DNA from 4 places in the Parageobacillus sp. NEAU-HV-2 genome. Region 1 is predicted to be linked to each of the others. Evidence: predicted binding sites of a transcription regulator. Region 1 holds the regulator's gene; each other region holds the start of a gene.
What was found. The regulator Rex, encoded in region 1, represses fermentation and respiration genes when NADH is low (regulators of the CRP and FNR family bind a similar motif). The targets are predictions, from matches to a motif close to TTGTGAAATATTTCACAA.
Positions count from the first base shown of each region.

Region 2: a site for Rex is predicted at 2,159-2,176, ahead of AC1WMD_RS11500 (hydrogenase small subunit). Genes of this name have one in related genera too.
Region 3: a site for Rex is predicted at 3,934-3,951, ahead of AC1WMD_RS11960 (DUF6803 family protein). Genes of this name have one in related genera too.
Region 4: a site for Rex is predicted at 6,387-6,404, ahead of AC1WMD_RS09120 (formate/nitrite transporter family protein). Genes of this name have one in related genera too.

Region 1 covers NZ_JBXUJJ010000023.1:4,799-12,344, forward strand. Annotated here, with positions in the region: gene AC1WMD_RS18515 (CPBP family intramembrane glutamic endopeptidase) at 1-673, shown strand, start outside; gene AC1WMD_RS18520 (YdiK family protein) at 720-872, shown strand; gene tatC (twin-arginine translocase subunit TatC) at 875-1,621, opposite strand; gene AC1WMD_RS18530 (twin-arginine translocase TatA/TatE family subunit) at 1,642-1,794, opposite strand; gene AC1WMD_RS18535 (redox-sensing transcriptional repressor Rex) at 1,810-2,448, opposite strand; gene moaC (cyclic pyranopterin monophosphate synthase MoaC) at 2,438-2,959, opposite strand; gene AC1WMD_RS18545 (ABC-F family ATP-binding cassette domain-containing protein) at 3,079-5,025, shown strand; gene tsaD (tRNA (adenosine(37)-N6)-threonylcarbamoyltransferase complex transferase subunit TsaD) at 5,337-6,350, opposite strand; gene rimI (ribosomal protein S18-alanine N-acetyltransferase) at 6,347-6,799, opposite strand; gene tsaB (tRNA (adenosine(37)-N6)-threonylcarbamoyltransferase complex dimerization subunit type 1 TsaB) at 6,759-7,496, opposite strand; gene tsaE (tRNA (adenosine(37)-N6)-threonylcarbamoyltransferase complex ATPase subunit type 1 TsaE) at 7,493-7,546, opposite strand, start outside.
Region 2 covers NZ_JBXUJJ010000006.1:92,817-100,362, forward strand. Annotated here, with positions in the region: gene AC1WMD_RS11480 (hypothetical protein) at 187-348, shown strand; gene AC1WMD_RS11485 (helical membrane plugin domain-containing protein) at 492-1,019, shown strand; gene hypA (hydrogenase maturation nickel metallochaperone HypA) at 1,012-1,395, shown strand; gene hypB (hydrogenase nickel incorporation protein HypB) at 1,361-2,053, shown strand; gene AC1WMD_RS11500 (hydrogenase small subunit) at 2,217-3,188, shown strand; gene AC1WMD_RS11505 (nickel-dependent hydrogenase large subunit) at 3,409-5,043, shown strand; gene AC1WMD_RS11510 (hydrogenase maturation protease) at 5,611-6,078, shown strand; gene AC1WMD_RS11515 (hypothetical protein) at 6,068-6,370, shown strand; gene AC1WMD_RS11520 (tetratricopeptide repeat protein) at 6,606-7,546, shown strand, end outside.
Region 3 covers NZ_JBXUJJ010000006.1:189,864-197,409, reverse strand. Annotated here, with positions in the region: gene AC1WMD_RS11985 (heavy metal translocating P-type ATPase) at 1-192, shown strand, start outside; gene copZ (copper chaperone CopZ) at 213-416, shown strand; gene AC1WMD_RS11975 (multicopper oxidase family protein) at 461-2,044, opposite strand; partial or broken gene AC1WMD_RS11970 (DUF6262 family protein) at 2,266-2,488, shown strand; gene AC1WMD_RS11965 (hypothetical protein) at 2,678-3,205, shown strand; gene AC1WMD_RS11960 (DUF6803 family protein) at 3,355-3,849, opposite strand; gene AC1WMD_RS11955 (sigma-70 family RNA polymerase sigma factor) at 4,061-4,663, shown strand; gene AC1WMD_RS11950 (anti-sigma factor) at 4,660-5,724, shown strand; gene AC1WMD_RS11945 (NUDIX hydrolase) at 6,599-7,021, shown strand; gene AC1WMD_RS11940 (hypothetical protein) at 7,460-7,546, shown strand, end outside.
Region 4 covers NZ_JBXUJJ010000004.1:159,864-167,409, forward strand. Annotated here, with positions in the region: gene aepX (phosphoenolpyruvate mutase) at 1-635, opposite strand, end outside; gene AC1WMD_RS09105 (Mur ligase family protein) at 691-2,088, opposite strand; gene AC1WMD_RS09110 (UDP-N-acetylmuramoyl-tripeptide--D-alanyl-D-alanine ligase) at 2,107-3,507, opposite strand; gene AC1WMD_RS09115 (hypothetical protein) at 4,014-4,679, shown strand; gene AC1WMD_RS09120 (formate/nitrite transporter family protein) at 5,528-6,358, opposite strand; gene AC1WMD_RS09125 (hypothetical protein) at 6,839-7,114, opposite strand; gene AC1WMD_RS09130 (dihydrolipoamide acetyltransferase family protein) at 7,373-7,546, opposite strand, start outside.

The sequences.
Region 1 (7,546 bases):
AGGGGTTCCGCTTTTGCGCTTTCTCGGCGTGGGGAAACATGCCGAAAACAAGCTCGTTGCCGCACAGCTCACTTCTGGCTATTGGGCGGTCATTAGCTTTGCGATTGCGTTTTTGATTATTCTCTTTTTCTTGCGCGAGGATATAAAACAGCGGCATACTCGTTATCGCGTTTCCTTGCCTGTCGCCTGGATGTGGGCGATCGGCGGCGTCTTTTTAGCCCTGTTTGCCCAGAGCATTGCCGCTAATATTGAATGGCGTCTGCTTGGCATCGAACCGGGCTCGGAAAACACGAGACGAATTGTCGAAATCATTCAAGTCACCCCGATATTGATCATCGTTACTTCCATTATCGGCCCGATTTTAGAAGAAATTATTTTTCGCAAAATTATTTTCGGGACGCTATATCAAAAATACAACTTCTTCATTGCCGCGCTCATCAGTTCGCTATTATTTTCGGTAGTCCATATGGAATTGGAGCATCTGCTTTTATATGCGGCAATGGGTTTTACGTTTGCCTTTCTTTATGCGAAAACGGGGCGCATTTTCGTTCCGATATTCGCTCATGTTACGATGAATACGTTCGTAGTCTTGGTGCAAACATTGTTTGCTGATGAAATTGAAAAAATGATGCGGCAGGCAGAACATATACAACTCATTATTGGGGGCTTTTAATACAATGAGAAGGACACCATTGCAATTCGCTTTTGCCTATTTTCTGATGGGAGTACTATTTACTTACTTGTCCATTCAAAGTGCAAAAGATACGATTTGGAACTTTTTCACCATCTTCCTTGCCATCCTGGCTACGCTTGATTTTGGAGCAGCCATACGTCTCTTCGCATTCCACTTTCGCAATAAACCTCCCGTTTGATATCACGGGAGGTTTTCTTGTTCCTGTTGCGCCAATAATACTTTGCGGTAAGCCATTTTGGAGATCCAAATGCTTGCTTCATATAAAATCGAAAGCGGAATCATCACAATCACTTGTGATAATACATCCGGCGGCGTAATGGCCGCAGCTAAAATCAGCAAGGCCAAATAAGCGTATTTTCGTACTTTGCTCAATAACATCGGTGTAATCAAACCAAGTCTTGTTAAAAACATCACAACTACCGGCAGCTGAAAGACAATGCCAAACGGCAAGACGAGCTGAAGCAAAAATTCGAAATATTCATTAATACCGATGACTTGATGAATACCGAGGCGTTCCGCCAAATTTTGCATAAAACGAACGACAAACGGAAATAAGACAAAATACGCAAAACTAACGCCTGCTAAAAAGAGAAAAATCGAAAGCGGAATATAGCTTAACGTCACTTTTCGCTCTTTTTCATATAACCCTGGGCTGACAAACGCCCAAATTTGATAAAGCAAAACCGGGGCAGTAAGAATAAAGGCGATGACAAAGGCAAACTGAAAGTAAATTTTGATCGGGTCTGTCAAACGAAATGCATTCATCGTCAATTCTTTTGCTTCATCCGTATGCTGCAAATATAAAATGATCGGTTCGACAAAAAAGAAGCTCCCTATCAAGGCAATGCCAAAAAAAACAAGAACAATGATAAGCCGTTTTCGCAACTCTCCTAGGTGCTCATACACCGACATTTCTTTATCATTCATGTCTCAACCATCCTAACTCATCATTGGTCGGCTTTTTTTTCATCTTCATCGGCTAATCCTTTCGTCGCATCCTTAAACTCGCGGAGCGATTGACCGAGCGACTTGCCCAATTCCGGAAGTTTTTTTGTTCCAAACAATAATAAAATGACAAGCACGATTAATAAATATTTCATGTTTTATTCTCTCCTTTATTCAAGCGGATAGTTTTTCAAAAAATAAACGAGCGACTGCAATTCGACCGCTAAGTCGATATGGTGGACGCGAATATGCTTCGGTACGTTCAAGCGCGCCGGCGTAAAATTTAAAATCCCTTTAATTCCTTTTTGGACAAGACGGTCGGTAATCCATTGGGCGACATGGGCAGGCACCGTTAAAATCGCTACTGGAATTCCCTCGTGAAGACGGTCTTCTAATTCATCCAAATGATAGACGGGCACCCCGCCGACTTCTGTACCGACTTTCCTTTCATCTACGTCAAATGCCATCACAATTTTCGTATTATTGTTTTTCGAGAAATTATAGTTTAAAAATGCGGTGCCTAAGTTCCCGACTCCAAATAACGCAACTTCCGTTATCTCGTCTTGATCGAGCGTTTTCCGGAAAAATGACAACAAATAGTTGACATTATATCCGTATCCCTTTTTGCCAAGCGCGCCAAAATAAGAAAAATCGCGGCGGATCGTCGCAGGATCGACTTTAACCGCCTCGCTCAGCTCGGCAGAAGAAACGCGTTGTTTTCCGGAAGCGTGTAAATTTTTTAAAAAACGATAGTATAACGGCAAACGTTTGGCCGTTGCTTGCGGAATTTTTGGCTGTTCATTGCTCATCGATAAATCCCCCAGCACTTCTCTTTTTGCGTTGATAATGTCCTGACTTTCCACCCATTTTCTCTACTAAATAGGTTGGGCCAATCACCATTCCTTTATCAAGCGCCTTGCACATATCATATACTGTCAGCGCACATACAGAGGCGGCCGTTAGCGCTTCCATCTCTACCCCTGTGCTTCCTTTTGTTTTCACTGTTACGGTAATCAACAATTGATACAACGCTTTTTCTTCTTCGACATGCCAGGCAAACTGAATGTCGACACCTTTTAGCATAAGCGGATGGCACATCGGAATGAGATCGGCTGTTTTTTTCGCCGCCATAATGCCCGCCACTTGCGCAACGGCAAGCACATCCCCTTTTTCGATCGTCTTGTTTGTCATTTTTTCATAAATTTCCTTATTGACGGTCACACTTGTTTGCGCGGTCGCCATGCGGACCGTATCCTCTTTGTCCGTAATATCGACCATTTTTGCTCGGCCTTGTTCATTGAAATGGGTAAATGTTGACAACGTAATCTCCTCCACTTATAAACTATACACTATTTTTCGTCATCTGTCTTTTATCGTTTTATTGCGATAGGAAAGTAACTTACGCTACACTATTATTGTTAAACGCGAGGTGAAAAACAATGATCATTTTACAAGTGAATCAACTGACAAAATATTTTGGCGCTGACCTTATTTTATCGAATATAAAATTAGAAATACAATCCAAAGACCGAATTGCGCTCGTCGGAAGAAACGGAGCAGGAAAATCGACGCTATTAAAGATCATTGCCGGTGAAATGTCTTACGATAGCGGAGAGATTATGAAACCAAAAGAAGTAACGATCGGCTATCTCGCTCAGGACAGCGGTCTTCACTCTTCGTTGTCGATTTGGGAAGAAATGATGACAGTATTCGCCCCATTAAAGGCCATGGAAAAGCAATTGCGCGCGCTGGAAATGCAAATGGGCGATCCTGATTTGCTCGCAGATGCATCCCGTTATGAAAAATTATTAAAAGAATACGACACGCTACAAGAGCGTTATAAAGAACAAGGCGGTTACCAATACGAAGCCGATATCCGCTCCATTTTACACGGTTTGCAGTTTTCTAAGTACGATTATATGACAACTCCTGTCCAATCGTTAAGCGGCGGACAGCGAACGCGGCTGGCGCTCGGAAAATTGCTTTTAACGAAACCCGATTTGCTTATTTTGGACGAGCCGACCAACCATTTAGACCTCGAAACATTAACATGGCTTGAGCAATATTTACAAACGTATCCTGGCGCTATTTTAATCGTCTCCCATGACCGCTACTTTCTCGATAAGGTCGTCACTCAAGTATTCGAGCTATCGCGCTCGACATTAAAGCGGTATAGCGGAAATTACAGCCGCTACTTAGAGAAACGGGCAGAGGAATACGAACGGGAACGAAAACTATATGAAAAACAGCAAGAAGAAATTGCAAAGCTGCAAGACTTTATTCAACGCAATATCGCCCGCGCTTCGACAACCAAGCGCGCGCAAAGCAGAAGAAAACGGCTAGAAAAAATGGAAAGAATGGAGAAGCCAGTTGGGGATGAAAAAGCTGCCTCATTTTCCTTCGAAATCGAGCGGGAAAGCGGCAATGACGTGTTAATCGCTGAAGATGTCGCAGTGGGATATGATGCAGATCAGCCAATTATTCATAATGTTCGCTTTCGCATCACGCGCGGGGAAAGCATCGCTCTGATTGGTCCGAACGGAATCGGCAAATCCACGTTGTTAAAAGCGATTGTCAACAAACTCCCGCTGCAAGCAGGGCGTTTCCGCTACGGCTCAAACGTGCAAATCGGCTACTATGACCAAAACCAGGCCGACTTGTCCTCGAATAAGCGTGTGCTCGATGAACTTTGGGATGAATATCCCGATAAAACGGAAAAAGAAATCCGCACCGTGCTCGGGAACTTCTTATTCTCCGGGGACGATGTACTAAAGCCTGTATCGGCGCTCAGCGGTGGCGAAAAAGCAAGACTGGCGCTCGCCAAATTGATGATGCAAAAAGCAAACTTCCTTATTTTAGACGAACCGACCAACCATCTTGATTTAGACAGCAAAGAAGTGCTTGAGAATGCCTTAATTGAATACCCTGGAACGATTTTGTTCGTTTCCCATGACCGCTACTTTATCAACCGCATCGCCACGAAAATATACGAACTTTCTAGCGATGGAATTACTGAATATTTAGGTGACTATGACTACTATATCGCCAAAAAAGAAGAAATGCTGGAACTCGAACGCCTCATCGCTGCGGAGCAACCGCAAACAAACGTGAACCTTCCTGATGGGGAATCAAAGAAAAAATCGAGTTATGAGCAAGAAAAAGAAGCAAAAAAGCTAGAACGGCAGCGCAAGCGCCGCATTGAAGAAATCGAAGCGGAAATTAGCGAATTAGAACAACAAATTGCGCACGTTGAAGAACAATTATGTGATCCTGATATTTATCAAGATCACGAAAAAGTGCAACAGCTGACAAAAGAGAACGAGGAAATGAAACAAAAACTAGATCTATTACTAGCAGAATGGGAAGAACTTCATACACTAAAATAATAAAATACACAAACATCCACCGGTTATGAACAGGTGGATGTTTTTTTAGTTAATCACATACCCACAAACTTATCCCCAATTTTCTTCCCGTTATTCAAGTTATTCACCGGTTTTTCCACATTATCCACAAAAAGCATCTGTTTTATGTGAAAAAAACTGTGATTATTTTCTCCTTAATATAATGAGTTTTTTTTCTCATTTTCCACAATATCCACAAATTGTGGATAAATATATGCACAACCTTTATTTTTTTAATAAAAAAATGGACTTCCTTCAAGATTAAATCTTGAAAAAAGCCCGTTTGATTTCCGTTATTCTAACTCCAAGCTTGGGTCGGCATTTAATGCCATGTCCGCCCGTTTTCCTTGCGTATACAACACGGTTCCTGCTGCTGCGATCATTGCTGCATTGTCAGTGCATAACGATAATGGCGGTATCACTAACTCAACATTGTCTAATTTCGCCATTTGCTTTTGCAATTCCGCCCTTAATCCTCGATTAGCGGCGACCCCGCCCGCAAGCAACACTTGGCGAACGTGATATTCTTTTGCCGCCTGGATCGTTTTGGTCACTAGCACATCGATAACGCTGGCCTGAAAGCTGGCCGCCATATCTTTTGGATCTATTTCTTCACCGCGTTGTTTAGCATTATGCAGCGTATTTAATACGGCCGATTTCAAACCACTGAAGCTGAAATCATACGATCCTTCTTCGAGCCAAGCCCGTGGCAGATCGATTGTCGCCTTTCCTTCCTGGGCAAGACGGTCAATATGCGGCCCGCCTGGATAAGGAAGGTTTAACGCCCTCGCCACTTTGTCATACGCTTCTCCCGCCGCATCGTCTCTCGTTTCGCCAATCACTTGAAACTTGCCGTGTTCCTCCATGTATACAAGTTCCGTATGTCCGCCAGAAACAACAAGGGATAATAACGGAAATTTCATTTCCGTAACAAGCCGATTCGCGTAAATATGCCCTGCGATGTGATGAACGCCAACCAGCGGAATATTATAGGCAAACGATAACGCTTTTGCCGCGCTGACCCCAATTAACAGCGCGCCGACCAGTCCTGGACCTTTCGTTACCGCAATCGCGTGTAATTGTGAAAAGGAAACGCCTGCCTTATTCAGCGCTTCTTCAATCACAAGCGTAATTTGCTCGACATGATGACGCGAAGCGATTTCCGGTACGACGCCGCCGAATCGTTTATGGCTTTCCATTTGCGAAGCGACGATATTGGAGAGAATTTCTTTGCCGTTTTTCACTACTGCTGCTGCTGTTTCGTCGCAGCTCGTTTCAATTCCAAGCACATATATGTCATGATTCATGATAAATTCACCCACATTACTAGCGCGTCTTCTAAATTATCTGGATAATACTGTCTGCGAATGCCGCCATTGCGAAACCCTAATTTTCGATATAACGACTGGGCCACATGATTAGAAACTCGAACTTCCAACGTCATCGTTACAGCCCCTAACTGTTTGGCCGTTTCCATCAATTTGCGCATGAGCGCTTCTCCTAACTTTTTGCCGCGAAATTCCGGCAATACTGCCACATTCGTAATATGCGCCTCATCGATCACTACCCACATTCCGCCATAGCCGATGATGCGGCCTTTATGCACCATAACGATATATTTCGCGTAACGATTGTGGACAAGTTCATTATAAAATGCCTCCCTGCTCCAAGGAGTGGTAAATGAGGCACGCTCTACTCGCAACACATCATCAATGTCATTTAATGTCATGAACCGAAATTGAATATCCATCCCCATTGTTATTTTCCCCTTTTTGTTTGGCAAGCCATTTCGCTTCTGCCTCCGCCAAACGGATGTAATTCGGTACGAATGTATGGACGTCTTCCCGCTCTTTTTTCTTTCCAAGGAGCGCTAGTTCGCTCGGCCGCGGCAATTGTAATGCAGCGGGAGCAAAATGAGCCAATTCCCCAAGTTGCGCTTGAAACAGATCGTTTAAAGCAACACCTGTTCCAATAAATAACACCTCTTCTTTTCTTGCCTTGAGTTGGTTGGCCCATTCTTCCGCTAGAACGATGCGATCACTTTCTATACATACGAGCTCTGACCCATTATAACGGTATAGCCCCGTATAAATTTGCCCCCTTCTGGCATCAAAAAACGGAGAAATCACGCCAGAAAAATATCGACCATTAGCCGCCAGCACCTCTAAACTAGATACTCCGACGATTGGAATGTTTAATGACCACGCTAGCGTTTTCGCAATCGTCACACCGATGCGCACACCTGTATATGAACCAGGACCTCTTGCGACAGCGATTAAATCGAGCTCCTGAGGGGTAACGCCGCAATGTTTCATCAATGATTGGACCGCTGGCATGACACGTGTAGAATGGTCTTTCTTGATGTTGGTTGTTATTTCTCCTTTTACGAGGTCATCCTCAACTAACGCGATTCCCATTACGACATTGGATGTATCAATCGCTAATATTTTCATGCTTCTAAAATCTCCTTACATAACTGTTCATACCGTTTTCCTACTGGTTC
Region 2 (7,546 bases), on a different contig from region 1:
AAAATTATCCGTTTTTCTGTAGAAAACAAGAGGAGAAATGGTTAAGAAGAAGGAATTTTAGATTATTCGCAAAATAGATTTAGTATAAGAAGACTGTGAAAAGGAGGGATGAACATAGGAAATGGTCACTTTTTACCAGCTCCCCTAGTTTTATCGCGAGTTTATTAGTCAAAGAGCTCATCAACAATGGCAGCTGGACAAGATCTATTTCTTGTGTTCCCTAGCATGAAAGAAAAAGTAGAACGAGAAATGGATAAAATTGCTTCTGCCAACGGCTATGTGCGTGAAAAATGGCCATTATCGCAGGGATATTACAAAAGCGATTCTTTCGTTTTTCATAAAATTTGATAGATGAATAGGGTTTTTTATGGTATAATTATCACAAGATTTGCAATTATTTAATTATTATTTTGGCAGCTAGCAAATAAGACAACGGTGTTGCCAAAATGACTCGCTTTTTATTCTGTGGAAATCGGGAAGGAGGAATCATAATGGGGGAAGCTGGGAAAGGAGCGGTCATGGAGACGACAATTGATCACTTGTTGGTTGAAAAGCTTTCAGATCCGCGAACGATAGAACAACTAATCCGCCTGCTCGATAAGCTGGAGAGTGTAACGTTTCTGCTAGATATGCTGGAAAATTTTCTTCGGCGCGGACCTGAATTTGCTGATTCGATCAACGAACTTGTTATTCTTTTGCGACAAAGCTTATCCAGACCAGAATATGTTACACGTTTCGAGCATGCCTTAACTGCGTTGCAGCGAATGCAAGAATTTCTCGATTCTCCGCAAGTTCAAGAGCTGTTCAAATCCGATGTTTTGGACGTGCGTTCGGTGCAAATGATTGGAAAAGTGTCTCGTTCATTGCTTCAGGCCTCTAAAGAGGCGGCGGAAACGGGAACGAAACGTGTGGGAATCATTGGTCTGATGCGGGCCTTAAGTGATCCCGAAGTGCAGCCAGCGCTTAATTTTGTCCTTAATTTTGCGCGACACTTATCAAAGGAGATCAACGATGCATGAGTTATCTATTGCCCACAGTTTAGTTGAATTAGCGATGGAAGCGGCGGAAAAGTCGGGAATAAAGCAAGTCAAAGCGCTGTATCTAAAACTCGGCGCTTTGTCGGGAGTCGTAAAAGAAGCTTTAGAATTTTCCTTCGATGTCGTCGTTCAAGGAACTTCTTTGGAAGGAGCAAAACTGGTCATTGAAGATGTTCCCGTAACAGTTTTCTGTCCTGACTGTCAAGAAGAGCGGATTTTGCCTGAACCGTTTCCTATGCGTTGCCCTGTATGCGGGACAAAAACTGGTCAAGTGATCGCGGGACGAGAGATGGAATTGTACGCTTTGGAAGGTGGGGAAGAAATTGCAAGAGCTGACGTTGAATCCTCGAATTGTTGAAATTCGTCAGAATGTTTTGAAGAAAAATGACCTTCTTGCTAGAGAATTACGGAAGCGGTTTCAGAAAGCAGGCGTTTATGTCGTCAATCTCGTTTCCAGCCCTGGAGCGGGGAAAACGACACTGCTTACAGAAGTGCTTACCCGCCTTGGCAAACGATATCGAGTCGCCGCTTTAGTTGGCGATTTGGCCACGGAAAACGACGCGGATCGCTTGCGGCAAAGCGGGGCAAAAGTACGCCAAATTACAACCGGCACCGTTTGCCATCTGGAAGCAGAAATGATTGAGCGAACGTTGCAAGATTGGGACTTGGAAAAAATCGATTTCCTTTTTATTGAAAATGTTGGGAATCTCGTCTGTCCTGCAAGTTATGACTTGGGAGAAAACCAGCGTGTCGTTCTCTTTTCCGTGACAGAGGGCGAGGACAAACCGGTAAAATATCCAACCATCGTCAACAGCGCTGATACAGCGATCATCACAAAAATTGATTTAGCGGAAGCGGTAGGTTTTCAACGAAACCGTTTTTACGAAGCGCTGAATGAGGTGCGGCCAGGCATTCGCATTCATGAAGTTTCTGCTCGCACCGGAGAAGGCATCGACGAATGGATTTTGCGTTTAGAGGCGGACAAATCAGCATTTCATATGTCCAGCTCCGTATAGATTATATAGAAAGGAGAGGAATAAATCCGAAAACGGTTGTTTAAAAGTAACGAAGATACATGTAAAGGGAGCATGCTTTAACGAAGATGAAAAAAGACTTGAATGTTTTTTAATTATTCACAACCTAGTCTAAAAGACTCATATTTTTATGGAGGTGGAGAAAGTGGTAAATCTCCTTTGGATGCACGGCGGTGCGTGCAATGGAAACACGCAATCGTTTTTAAATGCGGAAGAACCGACGGTCATTGATTTAGTTACCGATTTCGGCATTAACATTTTGTATCATCACTCTTTATCGATGGAGTTTGGCGAGCAAGTCCGTCGCCTTTATGAACAAATTCTCAATGACGAAATCCCGCTGGATATCTTGGTGGTAGAAGGGACAATTATTCAAGGGCCAAACGGAACCGGGCGCTATGATATGCTCATGGATCGTCCGAAAAAAGACTGGATTTGGGATTTCGCCCATAAAGCGCAATACGTTGTTGCAATCGGTGACTGCGCGTGCTGGGGAGGAATTCCGGCGACAAAACCGAATCCGTCTGAGTCGATTGGCCTTCAATACATGAAAGAAGAACGCGGGGGATTTCTCGGAACACAATTCCGTTCGAAAGCAGGATTGCCGGTCATTAATATTCCTGGTTGTCCGGCTCATCCTGACTGGGTGACACAAATTCTTGTTGCTATTGCTACTGGCCGTTTGGAAGACGTTGTTTTAGACGATCTTCAACGTCCGCAAACGTTCTTTAAAACGTTCACCCAAACTGGGTGTACGCGTGTGCAATATTTCGAGTGGAAAGAACCGGTCGAAGAGTTCGGACAAGGTACGCGAAAAGGATGTCTCTTCTATGAGCAAGGCTGTCGAGGTCCAATGACTCACTCGCCATGCAACCGCATTTTATGGAACCGTCAATCTTCGAAAACTCGGGCAGGAATGCCTTGCATTGGCTGTACGGAGCCTCAGTTCCCGTTCTTTGACCTGGCACCGGGAACCGTGTTTAAGACGCAAAAAATTCTTGGTTCGATTCCAAAAGAAGTGCCACAAGGCAGCGATCCGCTCAGCTACTCTGTGAATGCGGCATTGGCGCGGGCAGTGGCGCCGAAGTGGGCAAAAGAAGATATGTTTGTGCCGTGATAAAAACCGAAAGATCGAGACTTGAGCCATCGGGATGAAGTGGGAATCGGTTTTGAACCGAGCCAACAGGACGCAAAGCACCAACGAGGTGTGTGTCCATGACACTTAACGGAACATCTACACGAAGGTGTAGAAGCAACTCTTTTGTACGCTAGACATCGTGCAGAGGTTCAGATGCCATTTAAGGGAAACCATTTTAGAAGTGGGGTGCTTAAAGAGCATGAAAAAACAAGAAACAATTGTAAAAACAAACAAAATGGAAATTAAAGTACATTCTCTAGGCCGTGTAGAAGGCGATTTGGACGTAAAAGTAGCCATTGAAGATGGAGTGGTTGTGGACGCTTGGACGGAAGCAACGATGTTCCGTGGTTTCGAGATGATTTTAAAAGGAAAAGATCCGCAGGCCGGTTTGATTGTTACCCCGCGGATTTGCGGCATTTGCGGCGGAAGCCATCTCACGAAAGCAGTTTATGCGCTCGATACGGCTTGGGGCACGGAAGTACCGCCGAATGCGACGCTCATCCGCAATATTGCCCAAGCGGCGGAAACGATTCAAAGCATTCCTCGTTGGTTTTATGCTTTGTTTGCGATTGGTTTGACGCATCGAAATTACGCTTCTTCCAAGTTGTACGATGAAGTGGTTCGTCGTTGGGCTCCTTTTGAGGGAGAACATTATGAGATTGGCGTCGTTGTTTCAGCTAAACCAGTGGAAATTTACGCGATCTTTGGCGGACAATGGCCACATTCTAGCTTCATGGTCCCTGGAGGCGTTGTTAGCGCGCCAACTTTGTCCGATATTACCCGCTCTATCTCGATTTTGGAATATTATCGGGAAACCTGGCTGGAAAAAATTCTTCTTGGTTGTTCTGTCGAGCGCTGGCTGGAAAACAAGACTTGGGCCGATGTTCTTGCATGGCTCGATGAAAAGCCGGAACACCGCGATTCCGATCTTGGCTTGTTCATTCGCTACAGCATGGAAATCGGCTTGGACAAATATGGAGCAGGTCCGGGACGCTATTTAGCTGCTGGAAACTTTTTTAATCCGCAGCAATACCGCTATCCGACGATTGAAGGGCGCAATGCTGCATTGATTGCCCGTTCCGGCATATTTGATGGAGAAAAGTTCCATGATTTTGACCAAGCACGGATACGGGAAGACCATACCTATTCTTTCTATCGTGGCAGCGGCTCTTACCATCCGTTTGAAGGAGTAACCGATCCACTTGATCCGGTCGAAGGACAAAAAGAAGGAAAATATACGTTTGCTAAAGCACCACGTTATGATATTCCGGGCATCGGAGAAACTCCTCTGGAGGTAGGTCCGTTGGCTCGCCAAGTAATCGCTGGTCGCCCTGGTGCGCAAGAGTGGCAGGATTATGATCCTCTATTTTTGAACATTATTAAAGAAATCGGGCCAAGTGCGATGGTGCGCGTGTTGGCTCGCCTTCACGAAGCCGCGAAATATTATTTGCGCATGAAGGAATGGTTGAAGCAAATCGATTTAAACGAGAAATTTTATATCAAGCCGAAAGAATTGCCTGAAGGGCGTGGATTCGGGGCTACGGAAGCGGCTCGCGGCGCTTTGGCTGACTGGATTCAAATTAAAGATGGAAAAATTGAAAATTATCAAGTTGTTACTCCGACAGCATGGAACATTGGACCGCGAGATCGTCACGGTCAGCGCGGACCTATCGAAACAGCGATGATCGGTGTACCTATTAAAAATCCTGAAGATCCGGTCGAATTGGCTCATATTGCCCAAAGCTATGATTCGTGTCTTGTTTGCACCGTTCATGCTTATGACGCTAAGTCGCGTAAAGAGTTAGCCAAATATGAAGTGATTAAAATGTGTTGATATCTCGAATATGTGAAGTTTGCGATAAAGCGTTTTTCTGCCGTGCCAGCATTCACGTACAACTGTAATCCTAATAGTCTAGTAAAACATTGAAAAAGGGAACGATAATGGGAATGGCAGCTCCTTGAAGTGGTGTGCTTGCAAAAGGAAGTATAAGCAGTTTGTTAAACATCTATAAAAATGTATGAAATCATGTCTCCTGTTATTGGACGCGGAGAGGTGGATGTTCTCCATCTTTTCCATTGTCTCCTGTCTTATGATAAAAAATCATCTCCCTCTTCCGCATGTAAAATGGTCATTAGGAATATCTTGCACCAATTCTGCTGGCTGAACCAGTACCAAATTCAACTAAGGGAGGTGTAGACCTGGTTACTAAAATCGTTGTCGTGTACGGACCGATGGAAGGAATGGTGCACGATAAGTATCGTCGCTGACAGCGAGCTACGGGGTGTCTTTCACAGCAGGTGAGACATTAGGATTCCCTTTCTGATGGAACTCAGGTATTTCCTGGTTCCATCGCGATGTATCGATTTTTATAGATTTTAATTTTAGTAACCAGGAATTCGTATGACCGTTATTATTGGATGTGGCAATTTGCTCCGAAGTGATGATGGAGCAGGACCTATGCTGATCCGTAAATTGTGGGAACAGGGGGTTCCCACGGGAGTCCGTTTGGCTGATGGTGGAACTGCTGGCATGGATGTAGCTTTTCAAATCGGGGATGCAGATGAACTGATTCTTGTAGATGCCTGCAAGTCAGGAGCTGAACCGGGCACGATTTTCGAAATTCCGGGTGAAGAGGTGGAAACTCCTCCCCTAAAAGATGTAAACCTTCACGATTTTCGCTGGGATCATGCGATTGCCTTAGGTAGGTGGCTTCTAAAAAGTCGCTTTCCGAAGAAAGTGACCGTTTTCCTGATCGAAGCTGAAAACTTATCGTACGGATTTGGATTGTCTCCAACCGTGGAAGCAGCCTTAGATCGTTTGGCGGAGGAGTTACTTCAACGCTTAGGAGGAAAAAGAAGTGAAGCTTGAACTGACGTCAACGGGTTATCTACATATTCCCGCCGAAGAAGCGGTGCGGTTCCCTACGGGAACCGCCATCGCTTTAGTACGTGGCGAAGAACTGTGGGTGATGCCGGTAAGTCATTTGGGAGCGGGCGGATTACTGTTAAAACTACGCAATCCTCGTGGAGATCGAAGCATGTTTGTCCAAGAATTTTTGCCTGAAGGTGTGACGCCGGGAATTCGCGATGCCGTATGGGATGACCAATATGGAGCGCTTCGCATACCACTTTTTTGTTCCGACACGATGACGGAGAAGTAATCATTACAAAAATATATAGCCACAAAAGCCCATGACTATGGTGATCGGGATGAAGCGGAAAACGGTTTTGAATCGAGCCGACAGCTTGCTAAACACCAGTGAAGTGTTTGTCCATGATACTTAACGGAACAAAAGGGAGTGCAAAACTCTTTCGTACGCCAGAATCTACCGACTTTAGTCGGGCAGAGGTTCAGTTTTCGTTTCCACATTTAGTTTTATAAAAGGGGGAATAACAGTGCTGCAGCCACAGCCAATCGGTGTTTTTCCTGGAGCGGCAGGTTTTTTTCTTTTACCACCAGTTCCAGAAGCAGATCAATTCATATCCCTTCTTCTCCGCGGACATTTTCCCGATAGTTGGCCGGAGAGCTGGCGCTTTTTTGCTGCGGCGATTGAGGGAAAAAGCGAAGAAGAGGTTTTAACATTGTTGCCGGAAGGGCCGGAAGCTGCTTACAACCGTTTTATTTTAGATCCGCAAGCACATACGTATACTTTGGCCAAAGAAGTGGTCACAGGGGATCTTTCCCTTCTTTTGGATGCAGTGGCGTGGCGCCTTAAATTGTGTGAAACTCCCCCGCCGCTTGGTGATACTACAGGAGAAGTACGGGCGTTTTTACTGGCAACTCAAGCGTACGACGCGTTTCAACGAAAAGATTGGCCGACGGGGCTTCCGCTTCTTTTCGAAGCCGCCACTATAGTCGAGGACGTGTCTCCTGTTTTTTCCGCTCGGCTTTATGCGGAATGGGCGGCGACAAAACAAATGCTTGGTGATCACGGAAAGGAAACGGTAGAAGGATACCAAAAAGCTCTCGCTCTTTTAGAAACGTCGTCCTTTCAGGAAGCTAGGGCTGAGCTGTGGTTTCAATTAGGCTCAGTGTATCAAACTGGAGCCGAAGGACGGAAAGGTTCTCTTCTAGAAGCGGCCAGATGTTATCATGAAGCACTGAAAGTATATCGAAAAGATAGTTATCCAGAAGAGTATGCAACTGTTCATATGAATCTTGCATTAGCGTATTTAGCCATGCCGTCTTTAGACCACAGCGCCTATTTGCGCACGGCGACAGCGATTCAGTCATTGAGAGAGGCTTTGCGCATTTTTAAAAAAGATACACACCCGGAACTTTGGGCAAGCGCCACGGTCAATCTAGCCAATGCACTGCAGCATGTGAAAACATCTCA
Region 3 (7,546 bases), on a different contig from region 1:
GCGATTGAGTTAAGCCGCAAAACAATGAAAAACATTCGGCAAAACCTGTTCTGGGCTTTGTTCTATAATACCATTGGCATTCCTGTAGCTGCCGCTGGATTATTGGAGCCTTGGGTTGCCGGAGCGGCAATGGCGTTCAGTTCCGTATCTGTGGTGACAAACGCGCTTCGTTTGAAACGCGTGAAAATATAAAGAATAAGGAGGAATCGATGATGACCATTACATTACGTGTAAAAGGAATGACTTGCGGCCATTGCAAAATGGCAGTGACGAATGCTCTTAAAGAGCTAGACGGAGTACAAAATGTAGAAGTACATCTGCAAGAAGGTACTGTGGATGTAGATTATGATGAAACAAAGGTAAGTTTAGAAAAACTCAAAGAAGCGATTGAAGAGCAAGGTTACGATGTGAAGTAACATAAAATCCCCTCCAAGTTTTACTTGGAGGGGATTTATCATTGTTATTCAGGTTTATTTGTTGTGTCATTCGGGTTGGGTGTATAGTCAGATTTGTAATCTTTATATTTTACTTCTGTAACCATTCCGGCTGAAGCATGGTGCAAGTCATGGCAATGGAACATCCAATTTCCCGGATTGTCAGCTTTAAATGCGACTACATATTCTTCACCCGGTTTTAAATTCAAGGTATCCTTAATCAATGGAGAACCTGTAATTGGTTTGCCATTTTTACTTAATACTTGGAAGAAGTGTCCGTGTAAATGCATAGGATGTAAATCTTTCGGTGAATTGTTTACTAATTTTACTTTTACTAGATCTCCTTTCTTCACATTTACAGGTGCTGTTTCAGGATAAGTTTTCCCATTAATCGTGAAGATCATGCCATCTTTGCCCATCGCTGTTCCTAAATCCATGGTGTACTCTACATCATATTTTTGGTCTAACGTAAATGGACCTAATTCATGTTTTCCGTATTTTGTCATATCAACGATAGGGAGGTCTTTTTTTGCATTTTCTTTATCCGTATTGTTTGTCTGGCTTTCGTATTGAATTTTCACTTTCATGCCATCGGTACCTTCCATATCACCATGACATTCTAATAACCATTCACCCGGGTTATTCGCGATAAATTCAATATCATAACGTTCACCCGGAGCAATATTTAAAAGTTCATCTTTGATTGGTTGCGGATCTTTTAACGGCTGCCCGTCAGTTGCGACAATTTTAAACTCATGACCATGCAGGTGAAGTTTGTGGGACATGTATCCTGCGTTTACAAGGCGAAGTCGCACTTTTTCGCCTTTCTTCACTTTTAAAGGTTCTATAGCGGAACCGCTTTTCCCGTTAATCGTGAAAATATCATACATACTCATATCATGGCCCATGCTGCTCATATCCATATGTTGGTTATTCGAGCTATTTCCGTGTCCCATATTGCTATGATCCATTCCACTCATATGCATATTTCCTTCATCTGGATTGCTCATCCATTCATCTAACACAAGTGTGTAGTCTCGATCTACTTTTTCCTCATTCTTAGGCTCTACGATTAATGTACCGTATAGCCCCTTGTCCACTTGTTTCGCACTTTCTTGATGGGAGTGATACCAATATGTTCCCGGTACGGTTGCAGTAAATTCATACGTAAAGGTTTCACCCGGTTTAATCGCGTTCATCGTGACACCCGGAACTCCATCTTGGCTATTCGGAACAGGGTAGCCGTGCCAATGGATCGTCGTCGGTTCTGGCAAATCATTTTTAAAATGAATTATTACTCGATCGCCTTGTTTCACACGAATTTGCGGCCCGGGCACAGATCCATTGTACGTGTAGACCGGAAGTTTTACTTTATCATTTATTTGTAATAATGCTTCTTTAACGGTTAGATAAAACTCTTTACCGGATAAAACTTTTGTCTTCGTTGCTAAAGGCAGTTGCTTACTGGAGTACTTGGTAGTGTTTTCCTTCTCTATATTCATGTTTGACATATCGTGCCCCTGCATGGAACTGTGCGAAGTACTATTTGAGCAGGCTGCACCAATAGCAACAACTCCCGCTAAAATAGTTCCAACCAATAATTTCTTCATGTATTTCCCTCCATAAACAAACATGTGATTGAAATGCTAATATCATCATAGAAAATAAATGTGCAAAATTTATGGAGAAAAGAGTTATTAAGCAAATTTGCACAAAGTATTGTTTGATATTAATGGGAGATACGAAATAAAAAAGACAAGCTATTACCAACCGGTTAATTGCGGATATAGGTAATAGCTTGTTCGCCCATTTTTGTATATAAGCTTTATGTGTAGCGAAAGCAACACTGTATAACCATCCCGAACTGCGTAAGCGTATTGAAACCTTACGTTAAGCCCCTACAGCGAAACAATAAAGGCGTAAAATGAATGAGGACAACAAAGACGCACTTATTGAATCGCAGAAACGAAAAATCAAAAAGTTAGAAGATGAAAATAAGCAATTACGGAGACAGTTGAAAGTAGCTTTACCCAGAGGTTTATAAAAATATATAAACTGTTTGGCAGGGGAACAATGTTCTCTTCATTGTTTAACTAAAGAACAGGAAGGTTGAATAAGCGGTAGAAGCGTTCGAGGAAAGGTGTTTACTATTATTATATAGAAATTAATACCAGATATCCATAAATTTGTTGTACAATGTATAAAGATGATAAAGAGAATTTTGTATTGGGGGCGGGAATATCATGTCCTTTACCTTAATCTTATTTATCGGTATTCTTGGGGTATTAGTTGTTATATTCCTAAAAAAACCAATAACAGGAATGATTGGTGACGATTATAAAGTGGTTCATAAGCTGAAAAGTGCTAAGTGGTTTCAAAATCATTGGTTAGGTGGAATATTCTTGTTTGCAATTAATGCTGTTCTGTTTTTTTCTACCGGTCTTGTACTTTACTTATTGTTATATTTTTCAATTCCGTTCGTTCATTTGATTGTCATGTTTTTGGCTGTAGTCGGAAGCATCTTTTCATGGGTATTAATTAATAATGCATGGCAAGGTACGAAAAGCAATCGTTTAAAGATGGGGTTTTTAGGGAGTAGTTTTTATGTTTTTTTGACTTTTGTGTTAGCTTATCAGTTAGTAACGATGAAATCTTCTTATCCAAGCGAAGATACTTGTATAGGGGGGATTATTGGTTTAGTATTCGGCATAATAGTTACAACAGTTGCGTTTATTACTTGTTTTACAATCACAGGCTTTTCTAAGAAGTAAGAAGCTAATTAAACAAAATGTGAATTTAAATATGCCTTGATTGACGTTTTATTTCTTACACGATCGGGAATCGTTTCTGCAATAAGCTGAATTAGAAATGTGAGGAGGGTGTCCCAAAAGTGATTGCTTTTGGACACCCTCCTTTATTTTCACATATGCATATGCATATGATGAGCATGGTCGCCGCCGATCGATGGATCGAGCATTCCAAAAATCATGGCAATATGAGCTACTACTAGAAATATACCAACGAAAGTGGAATGATATTTCAACTTTTGTTCCTCGCTCCATCTACGCCCGATTATGCCTAAATCGATTAGACTTAATCCCAATAACGGAATGACGCCCATTAAATAAAATCCTACCGCAATAATATCAATCCATCCGCGCCATTCCCCATTCAATGTGAATGGAATGACGGCACTCACCAATAAGTAAATAAAAATTCCTAAAAAGTAGACACCAACAATGATGCTGCATATTTTGTTGATTTTACGGATCATTCCATCGAAACGGCGAGTAAAAAGAATTGCCAGCTCCGTTATTGCAATGGTCTCCGCAAGAGCAACGGGAATAGCCATAAATAAAATCAAATTCCAAGGTTGATTCACCGCTAACAGTTCCATGTAATGCGTCATATTCATCTAATCACCTCCTGCATTTATACATCCACATCTATTAACCTTAATCACAATTTGTGCATTTTCTTTGGAAAATTTAAGAATAATTTGTGACAAGATTCACCGAATCCTTTACATATATGGATAGCAAAGATATGATAACCGCTTTATATAGAAGTAATTAAAGTATGTATGGATGCTGTTTCAAAATGATGTCCGATGATTTTTCTAATTAATGCATATGTTTCATAAAAAATTTTGGAAAAACAGAAACATTTTTATTTTTTTATGCGTCTTTTATAGCGGAAGGAGGGTGGAAACCATTGCCAATAATTTCGAGTTCGATATACTTATGCGCTTGTATTCCAAATCCCTTTTTCACTATCTGTATAGACTAACCAATGATTATCATTTGGCAGAGGATCTCCTGCAGGAAACATTTTATAAGGTTTATTTACATGTAAGCGGCATAAGCGACATAGTACAAATAAAGTCATGGCTTTACCGGATCGCTTATAATACCTTCATCGACCACTGCAGAAAAGCAAAAAAGATGCAGCTTGTACAAGTGGATGATTTCTTTGCGTCGTTAAAGCTAGATCCATTATTAGAAACGGAAAACGCGTTTTTGCAAAAATATGAGCTAGAGTTGATTTATAAACATTTGTCCAACATGAAAGAACTGCAACAAAAAGCCATTATGCTCGTCGATATAAAAGGATTTAGCTACAAAGAAGCGGCGGAGCTGTTAAACGTAAAACTCCCTTATTTAAAAAGCCTTGTGTTTCGGGGCAGGCGGGAATTAGAAAAACGATTACGCAATGAGGTGAAGGGATGAGAAAAGACGAGTTAAAACAATTATTGCAGAAATATCAAAATGGCACACTAAGCAAAGAGGAAGAACAGAAAATAGAGGAGCTTCTAGAAAGTTTTGACGTATACAATGAATTTCTCCATGAAACCCTTCATGATGAAGGGATGAAGGAACCCGATCTTGCAAAAATGATGAAAAAGGCCCAACAAAAATTCTTTTTTAGAAATACGCTGCTTGTTGTATCGTTTATACTCACGATTGTTCCCTTATTGACTATGTTTACTTTTGTTTATTACGGCTGGGGGCGAGATCATAACAGAGGGAACGAATTTATTGAAACCATTCAAACGGTGAGTGAAATGACAGTGCCAAATGTGTATGTAGATTACGATACGGTGGATGATGAGATCAAGCCTTTTACTATGACTGTCACGACCGACAAATATAAATTGATTGATGATAAAAGAAGTTATATAGGCAAGGATACTTACAAACTATTTTTAAATGATGTGTTTGCTAAAGAATCGAATTATCGAGCGATTGGGTATTCGATTCATCACATTGGGATCAACTTTATTCATCCGAAAGCCAAATACTTTTTACCTGACGAACGAAGAAAAATTGAATCTCTCCCGAGCGATTGGCCGGTTGAAATCTATATTTCCCTGAATCAGTCCTATTCCTTAAAAGAAATAAATGAAAAATTCAAAGGATATAATATGACATGGCTTGCGTTGGACACAGGTGTAGAGGAACAGATGAGGAATGATTTAGATTTCATCCAAACACCAGCAATTGGCTTTCCATACAAAAAAGTGCATGTAAATTCTGTATTCAATCGCTCGTTTACTGATTACGAAGAAGTAGTCAAAGGGCTCGAACTATTGAGCAAAAACGAAAAATGGGCAACACAACTAACGGAATACAAAGACTTAAAGATGGCCGAGCGACTAAAATGGATAAAAAAACATAAGGAATTGAAGATTTATGGAATCGCTATGACAGGAACCGCCAAAGATGTTTTGTCTCTAGAAAAGATGAAGGAAGTCAACGTGATTCGATTAGGTCAGATCCATTTGCCATAGAAAAGGGGGAATGGTCGAAAATGAGAATGGTAAGAATCAATATACTAAATACATTGGTGGCTATATTTTTTCTTATTTTGTTAAATGTACAAATTATAGCGGAGATCCCTGTTTTTGATATCAGTTACATTTGGATTTCATTGTTCGGATTGCTCATATGCTTGCTTGGCCTCTTAAAAGAAGATCGATTCTACTCATATTTAGGCGGCATCCTTCACTTCATCCTAATCGTTTCTTGTATGGGAATGATTTGGTTTGGCATAGGAATTAACTATCAGCCATAAGAAAACTCATGGAAATCACAAACTGTCACCTTGCAAATTCACATGTTAAAACACTTACGAATTCCTATGTTAAAATTCATATTTCCGTCTGGTAAAACAGAAAGCTCTGGGAACTCCCTTTGTTCTGCAGTCCTCGATGCACGCAGAGGCTCCATATCAAGCCTTATGGGACAAGATAATCTATATCAATACATAGATTATATTTACTTTTATGGAATATAGAGCAGGAAAAGAAGATCGGTTCTACTCATATTTAGGTGGTGTCCTTCACATCATCCTCATCGTTACCTGTATGGAAATGATTTTGTTTGGCATAGGCATTAACTACAAGCCGTAACTTTACTGCGGCAAAAGCGAAAAGGACAGTCCAATTTAAGGCTGTCCTTTTTCAATATAGGAACGTGTTGCAAAAGACATAGATGCATATATATAAAACAAATACCAAATATCCCAAATTTATCTTGATATATTTTACTAGAACATTTAGATTATTCTATGGATGCAAAAATGAAATTAGTTTGTAAATTCTTAATTCGTTAATCGAGCGAAAGCAGCCGTGTTTATATTCATAATGAGGAAAGGTGCTTGAAATGACGAGTTTAAATGAAATTCTTGTAGTTTTGAAAGGATTTATTTTACACAAAGGCAAGGTGTTAACGGTACAACGTGCTCATGATGATGAAGTGGGCGGCGGAACGTGGGAGTTAGTCGGAGGGCAAATACGCTTTGGAGAAGATTTAGAAACGGCGCTGTTGCGAGAAATCCAAGAAGAAGTTGGATTGGATGTGACGGTGGAGCGGATTTTATATGCGACGACGTTTCAAACGCACGCAACGCGACAAGTTGTCATTCTTACATACTTATGCAAAAGCGATCATCATGAGGTCGTTCTTTCGAAAGAACATATCGATTATCGCTGGTCAACTAAAGAACAATCGCGAGAACTGCTACCTCCGGCCATTCTTCACGACTTTGAAAGAAATGGCGTGTTTTCGTTGGAAGAATGGGTATAGACTAGAGATGGAAGATAGCTAAATGAGTTCAGTTAATGCCGAGCAAGATCCGCGGACCGTACTATCCAAACAAAAAGGTTTGTTAAGTTTGCCCAAAATTTACATGGAGGACGGTAAATGCTATCAACAACTAAAGTACCTTATTCAGACATTTTCAAACCGGGGTAGGAGCACAGGAAACAGCCAAGCTAATTTTGATAAAAAGTTGAAATTGCAAAAAATAGAACTATGTGCTAAATAATCAACAAATCTAAATCAAATTGGATGACAAAAAAAGAAAAAGTGGAATTGTAGATAATACTTTTGTTGTAATGGAAAATTTAGGAATGATAACTAGCATTTGTTGTGCAACTGTAACAATAGTAATCGAAGAAAAACTCGGATAGTTATGTGTTTGTCGATATTTTGTAAAGGTATTATAAATGAGGTGATAAATTAATGAAAGCAAGATTAGTAGATGGAATGTTTGGCATTAAATTAGTTTGGCCGGGCTGGTTTGAAGATCCATTAGCAGAAGTAAGAGTT
Region 4 (7,546 bases), on a different contig from region 1:
GGTACAATCACGACTGGAAGTCTGTTGCCCCATTCTTTCATAAATGCTTCGATCTCAGCAGCATCGTTTCTCTTGCTGTGTATCAAAATCGCGTCGGCCCCCGCCTGACGATAAGCCTCGGCGCGGCGAAGCGCCTCTCTGAGCCCCCAGCCTGCGATAAAGGCTTCCACTCTCGCAACGACAACAAAGTCATCGTCAGTCTGGCTATCCTTCATCGCTTTGATTTTACCGCAAAACTCTTCGATATCCGCAAGCGGTTGTGCTTCTCCGCTGATAAAAGAATTGGTTTTCGGAAATAATTTGTCTTCTATACAGACACCGGCAATTTGCCTTGATTCTAATTTTTTTACAAGACGTCGGGCATTATTGAAGTTTCCGTAGCCGGTATCCCCGTCCAGCAAAATCGGTATGGACGTAGCATCGCTCATAAACTCCAAAACTTCCAGCACCTGTGTCCATGAAGCTTCGTTGTTGTCTCTTACTCCCATGGAAGCGGAAATAGATAGTCCACTCGCCCAAATTCCTTTAAATCCGGCCTCTTCCACAATTTTCGCCGACAATCCATTGTGAGCCTCCATGATAAATTCCAATGAATTAGAATTGATTAGATTTCTTAACTGAGTTGTCTTTTTCATCGCCGATCCCTTTCATTTATAAAATTTCATTTTTTGATATCCCATGAAATTTGATTTAAGGCATTATTGCCCGTTTTAACTTTTGGAAGGAGTCCTGAACCATGACGCGATGAGGGATTTTAAGAAGCACGACAGAGTCCTGGTTTAAAAAAGGCTTAAGGATTTGATAGATTTCCGTTCCGCTGTTGGAAAAATGAACTTTGCCCGGATCCATTCCAAGCTCGATTGCTTTTCTTCCGATTTCCCGGGCTTCATCCCCTACGACAAACAGGTAGTCAACCTGTGTTTCCACCACTTTTTCGCCTATCCTCGCGTATTGTTGCCTTGCAAATTCGCTCTCCCCAAGCTGGGGCATATATCCCAAAATCGCGATCTTCGTTTTCGAGCCGGAGGTTTCTTGAAGTACTTCAAGTGCGGACGCCATGGAAAGAGGAGCCGCATTCCATGTATCGTCAATGATGGTGCATCCGCCCGCTCCGTGACGGAATTGCAGATGTTCTTTCATCTGTTCAAACGATGCCAATCGTTCGCAACATTCCTGCACACTCATGCCCGCACTGGATGCGGCTGCGATAGCGGCAAGGGCGTTGTATACATTAGGCTTGCCGTAACCCGGCACAAAAACCTCGTAAGTTTGATCTTGATGCTTAAGAGTGAACTGCATTCCGCCATCCACGTAGCGGACATTTTTCGCTTGAAAATGGCATCCGTCACTGAAGCCAAAATAGATGACCCGTTGAAATCCGCTAACATCGAGAACCTTTTTTATGTTACTGTCATCAGCGTTTAAGATGATAATCCCTGTCTTCGGATCTAATCCGTTTATGATTTCGGCTTTCGCCTTCATATAGGCTTCCGGTGTTTTGCAATCCTTTAAATGGTAGACATCAATGTTTAACAAGACTCTGATTTGGGGTTGGAAATATTGAATGGTGTTGGCCAAATAACCTGGGGAAGCAACAGGCATTTCAAAGACAGCTGCTTGTGTCTCATCATCAATACCGAGCAAATACTTTAAATTAAGGGATCTTTGATTATTGCTGAGAAAGGTGGATTGGACTTTATAATATTTTCTTAATATATGTTTTACCATTTCTTTGGTCGTTGTCTTGCCACAGGTACCAGTGATGCCGATAATCGGGATGTCAAAAAGATGGCGATAATAGTTAACAAACTTCCAATAGGCTTCCTCTATATTTGGTACTTTAATAATAATGACATCCTTGCCTATATCTTGGAAATAATCAGGATTGTCTGTAACAACAACGACCGATTTGTACTTTTGAAATAATTTCCTGTCAATTTTCATATCGTTGTAACGGTAAAACAGCATCGTTTGGTCTTTAATTTTTTTGGGTCGATAGGTAACATCTTTTATCAAGGGATTGCCGGATCCTTGTATGACAGTACCGCCTATCGCCGCAAGAATTTCTTGGAGATATAAACTTTTCATGTGCATTCTCCCCTTTATTCATGAAACGATGATTTTCGCCTTCAGTTCTTTAAATGAGTCCTGAACCATGACACGGTGAGGGATCTTGAGAAGCACGATCGCTTCCTCGTTTAAAAGTGGGTGAAGGATCTCATAGATTTCCGTACCGCTGTTGGAAAAATAAACTTTACTTGAATCCATTCCGAGTTCTAGGGCTTTTCTTCCGATTTCCTTCGCTTCATCCCCCACCACAATGAGAAAATCCACTTGTGTTTCGATTACTTTCTCTCCCATCTTGGCATACTCTTGCCGTGCATACTCTCCGTCCCCTAACTGGGGCATATATCCTAAAAGAGCGATTTTAGTTTTGGAACCGGCAACTTCTTTCATTACTTGAAGAGCGTTTGCCATCGAAAGAGGAGTTACATTCCATGTATCGTCAATGACGGTGCAGCCACCGAGCCCGGAATGGAACTCCAAATGTTCGATTACTTGATTGAACGACGCCAATCGCTCGCATGCTTCCTTTATATCCACCCCTGCACTCCACACCGCTGCGATGGCGGCAAGAGCATTATACACGTTATGTTTGCCATACCCTGGCACAAAGACGGGATAGGTTTGATTTTGATGACGGAGCGTAAACCTCATACCTCCTCGGTCATAGGCGACATCCGTTGCTTGAAAGTCGCATCCGTCGCTGAAGCCGAAATAGAGAATGATGTTGCGGAATTTACTCACATCAATTTTTTTGATGTTCTCATCATCCGCATTTAAGATGAGAGTTCCGTTCACCGGATCTAAATCATGCAGGATTTCCGCTTTCGCCTCCAGATAACGTTCCGGAGTTTTACATCCCACCAGATGATACACGTCAATGTTTAACAAAATCCTTATCTGTGGGCGAAAATATTTTATATAAAAAGTGATATCCCCTGGGGAGTCTACGCCCATTTCAATCACGGCTGCTCCTGTTGTCTCATCAATTCCAAGAAGATAACGATGATTTCGATGACCGCCGTTGAAACTCTTATAAGTAGCTTGGACTTTATAACGTTTTTCAAGAATATGTTTAATCATTTCTTTTGTTGTTGTTTTACCGCAGGTTCCTGTTACCCCTATAATGGGGATATCAAAAAGGCTGCGGTAATAATCAATAAACTTCCAATAGGCCTCATCTACATCTTCTACTTTTATGACAATGACATCATCGCCAAGATGGTTAAAGTCTTGTGGCTTTTCCGTTACAACGACAATAGGCTTATATTTTTGAAACAGCTTGGAGCGGATTTTTCTTTTTGTATATAAATCAATGAGCAGTGTATGATTATCTACCTTGTAGCGTTTCGTTACCACATTTTTAATGAGAGGATTTCCCGTTCCTTGCACCAATGACCCACCAATTTGAGCAACAATCTCGTTTAGATAAAGCCATTTCATATACGTTTCCTCTCTTCCTCATTTTCTCGGTGTGTAATATTGTATACATGTGATTGTGATGTGGTTACTGTATATTGGGCGGGAGCCTATTTATACGACCCGGCATTAAACAGATTTTAAGATATGATACGGCAATCAGATGAGAAAGGTTTGTGCCATTTCCCATCTAAAAATGAATTAAACACAACGTCTGCCGCAATGTTCTGAACATTTGATTTTTGGGACCTAAGTACGCTTATTTAAAACTAAATAAAAAATGGTCTACTGTATCTGCCAGTAGACCACCATCATAGATTACTTACCAAGAAAAAACGAGAATATAACCTAAAAATCGGAATAAGACTTCTGTTTCGTAAGACCATGCATATTCGTTGTTCAAATTGAACATCATGTCCATCCCCAGGTTTTCGAGCCTAATTATTGATAAAAAGGCACCTTTCAGTAAAAAAACGTTTAATATGTAGTAGCTTGGCTAAATGGAATGCATCAAAAAGGAGGGGTATTTTATGGAATTTACTCTTACAGGAGGGGATTCTTCCCTAGTCACCGTGAAGCAAAATCCTCCGAACACCCCTGTAGAAGTCATTTGTGACAATGGGTGTTGTAGTTGTAACAATAGATGTGGTCTTACTACGTTTGAAGGTGGAGAAAGTTTAACTCCAATTCCCCCAATCCCTTTGTGTGTAACATTGGCATCGTTTCCCGGTTGGCTTTTTTTCAAGGGAGGGAATGTTGGAAATTGGCCTTCTCCTGATACAATTGCATTTTGGATGGGTGGTACCACTCGTGAGATTACGTTTCAGCCCGCAGTCGCTTCTGTTAGCTTCTTTTATACTTCCGCTGTAAATGTTACTCTGGAAGCATTTGATGCAAATAACAATTTGATTGCAAGTGTAGTAGGTCCAGCCAATGTTTTTGTTTCTCCTTTTGATAAATGGAATCCCTTAGGTGTTAACGTGGGCTCCAATAGAATTACAAGAATCAGAATAACTGGTAATAGTAACCAAACAGCCATTGATAACTTGAAAGTATGCTCCGTACGTCGAACATGCTGCAAAACGCATAATCCATTCATAAACGCAAATGTACGCCAAAATGCAAATGTACGCCAACAAATCCGCCCGTCTTGGAAACCATATGCAGTGACTAAAAAACACACTTTCAAGCGGTGAACATGAATTCCAATTTTGTTATTAAACGTGTAATTCCCAGCGAAACTGCCCCTCTTTTACCAGATTGACCCCCTAATTTGAGAACATCCTATCTGATTTTAGGTTATTCATGGACCTCTCCCACCTACACTCCGTTTAGAGGTGGGGGTTTTTACCAAATTAATCGAAGAAGCTTCGCTGAAAAAGAAGGGCTCCTTCCCCTACTCGGATGAACCCATCGGAAGCCTTTTCAACGGAATAGTAAGCAACATCAGTTTTTCAAGTTTCCCATTATGAATACCGATGGACAATTCAATTTTTCCATTTTCATGGATGTTGAAGCCGTCTTTTACCTATTTCGTGTTGAAGTACTTATTTTTTTCTTATAGGGATAATGAGCGGTGGAAAGTCCTTTTTAGAGGGCTTGATGAGAGGATTATCTGACGAACATATACTTATGACACACGGCTTGAATCGAATGACTATGAAGATGGAACTTTCCTTTCGTTTGCTTTTGTAGCTCGCTTTTCGAAATTCACCTTCCGTACTGAAGGAGTGTTCCTTCGCTAATCAAAGGTACTCTTTCCAGACAAGATCTGACTCACGGTCGCAGGCGTACAGCCGCTTGTGATCTGCTTTTGATGCATGGAAAAACACCTTTTGTCCACGGAGCATAGTGGTTCCTCCTTACATTGTTCTTGTTATAGAAATATTATAGTTTTTTTGGGATAAAAACCTTCCGATTCATCTCCCTTCTACTCTTCCACTTAGGGGAGGGAGATGAATCGGAAAAAATGTTAAAAAAATGACTTATCAACACCATCTCCCGAAAAAATTTCAATAACGCTCGGGTATGGGCAGGCATTTCATCATTTATTCAAAATTTTCCCTTTATGAAACAAGTATCCAACAGGCTGTTTTGCTGAAACGTGACCTTCTTTTTGAGATGTCAAGTATGTATACAACGCTCCCATAAATAGGGCACCGCCGACAATATTGCCTATTGTAACAGGAATAATGTTATGCACCACTCCTGCTAAGTCGATCGTCGCTGGATGCGGGACTGCTAATGCAAGTGAAAAGAGGACGAAATTGGCAATGGAGTGTTCGTATCCAGAGGCAAAAAAGATAAAAACAATAAGAATCATCGAAAATACTTTTGCTATATCCTCTTTCATTTGCATGGGAATAAAAATCGCTAAACAAACAAGCCAGTTACAGAGAATTCCTTTAAAAAAGAGCTGCATCGTTGTTGCGTGCATTTTTTTCGCCGCCACAAGAAATAATAAATGGTCTTGTGGAATATGATCAAAAACACCGGATTGCGAAATAAGAAAAGCGAAAAATACAGCACCTAATAAATTACCGCTATAACATGCAAGCCAGTTCCGCAACGTATCTTTGATTGTCGTTTCTTTGTGCAAGGTACTGATTGTAAAATACATCGTATTACCAGTAAATAGTTCTGCCCCACCGTACATAATTAATACTAAAGCGATTCCGAAAAAAATACCGCTTACTAAATAAGTAGCAGGAGAATTCGCTTCACGGAAAAATTCACCTACACGAAAACAAAGAACAAGAGCAAATCCGATGTACACCCCTGCTAAAGCAGCCCGCATCATATATTGAACAAGGGAACGATCTAGAATGGCTCGTTTTTTTACAGCCAACTCTTTACATTTTTGAACTGCTTCCATCTCTCCGACACTTCTCTTTCATTCTATTTTGTGATTTTTTTCACATTCTTTACGATATATAACATACGCCCTTCCCACCTATTTTTCAACATATCGATGGAAATGTTAAAATAAATGTCAACAATTCCATTTGTAACCGTTTACTAAAAAAATAATCGTTGCAAATTCAACAATAGTTGTTCTAATATAATCAAGATATTAGTTTCCAAGCATGATCTTGCTTCTCTAACGCGCATTAATAAAAGTTTGAAACCATTCATTTTTCAAGTATGTACAAAGTTTCGAAAAAGAGGAGTGTCTTCGTGTGGTAAGAAAGCCCCATCGAATGGTTCCGATGGGGCTTTTAACTATTTCAATCAATCGATTTTTAATTCCGCTAGCAAGGGATTGATTTCGTTCATCCAAATATCCAGTCGAGATATCTGTAGTTTGAATGCATTTTTCGTAATTCTGATACGGTGACAAATTTGTGCATCTTTTTTATGAAAAACCCTTACAGCGAGACTGAATTTCATCTAGATCCGCTATGAGTTGCTTTATTTCTTCTTGTGACAATTTCACAGGCATTTGATCGTAAAGAATGAGTAGCTGTCCTTCTTCCTCATTTTCATGATTTTTCAGATAGTCGGACAGATGTTGCAGCTGATGTGGTTGGAGGACAGATTCAACCCAAAACTGTTTGAACTTTTGGATGGTAAAAACGTTCATTTCATTGTCATATTCACCGGAAATAATGCGCCCTTCGATCCATGGCATCCCTGCTTTTCCTCCAGTTTTTGTTTTTATTAGTATTTCTCGAAAATCAATTTTTATCGGAAATCATGTTAAACCAATAGAACACTTCAATCCTGATTGGCCCGTTTAGGAAATGAGAAAAGATGAGGTAAGGACCTAGAATCTGAAAAGGTCCTTCAACAGATGAAAAGCCAAAAAACCCCAGAGATATTCCCTGGGGCTCCTTTTTGCCTGTATTCGCCTATAACACAAGCAAACCATCCTGTAATGCGGAGATTTTTATATTACAAATAACAAATCCGGTTCGCTTAAATATTTTTTCAGTTCGTTTAAAGCTTTTTGTGCTAAAACCCCGTCGATTAACCGATGGTCGTAGCTGAGTGATAAAGCCATCATCGAGGCGATTTCAATCGAATCATTGACCACGACAGGTTTCTTCTCAATTCTGCCAAT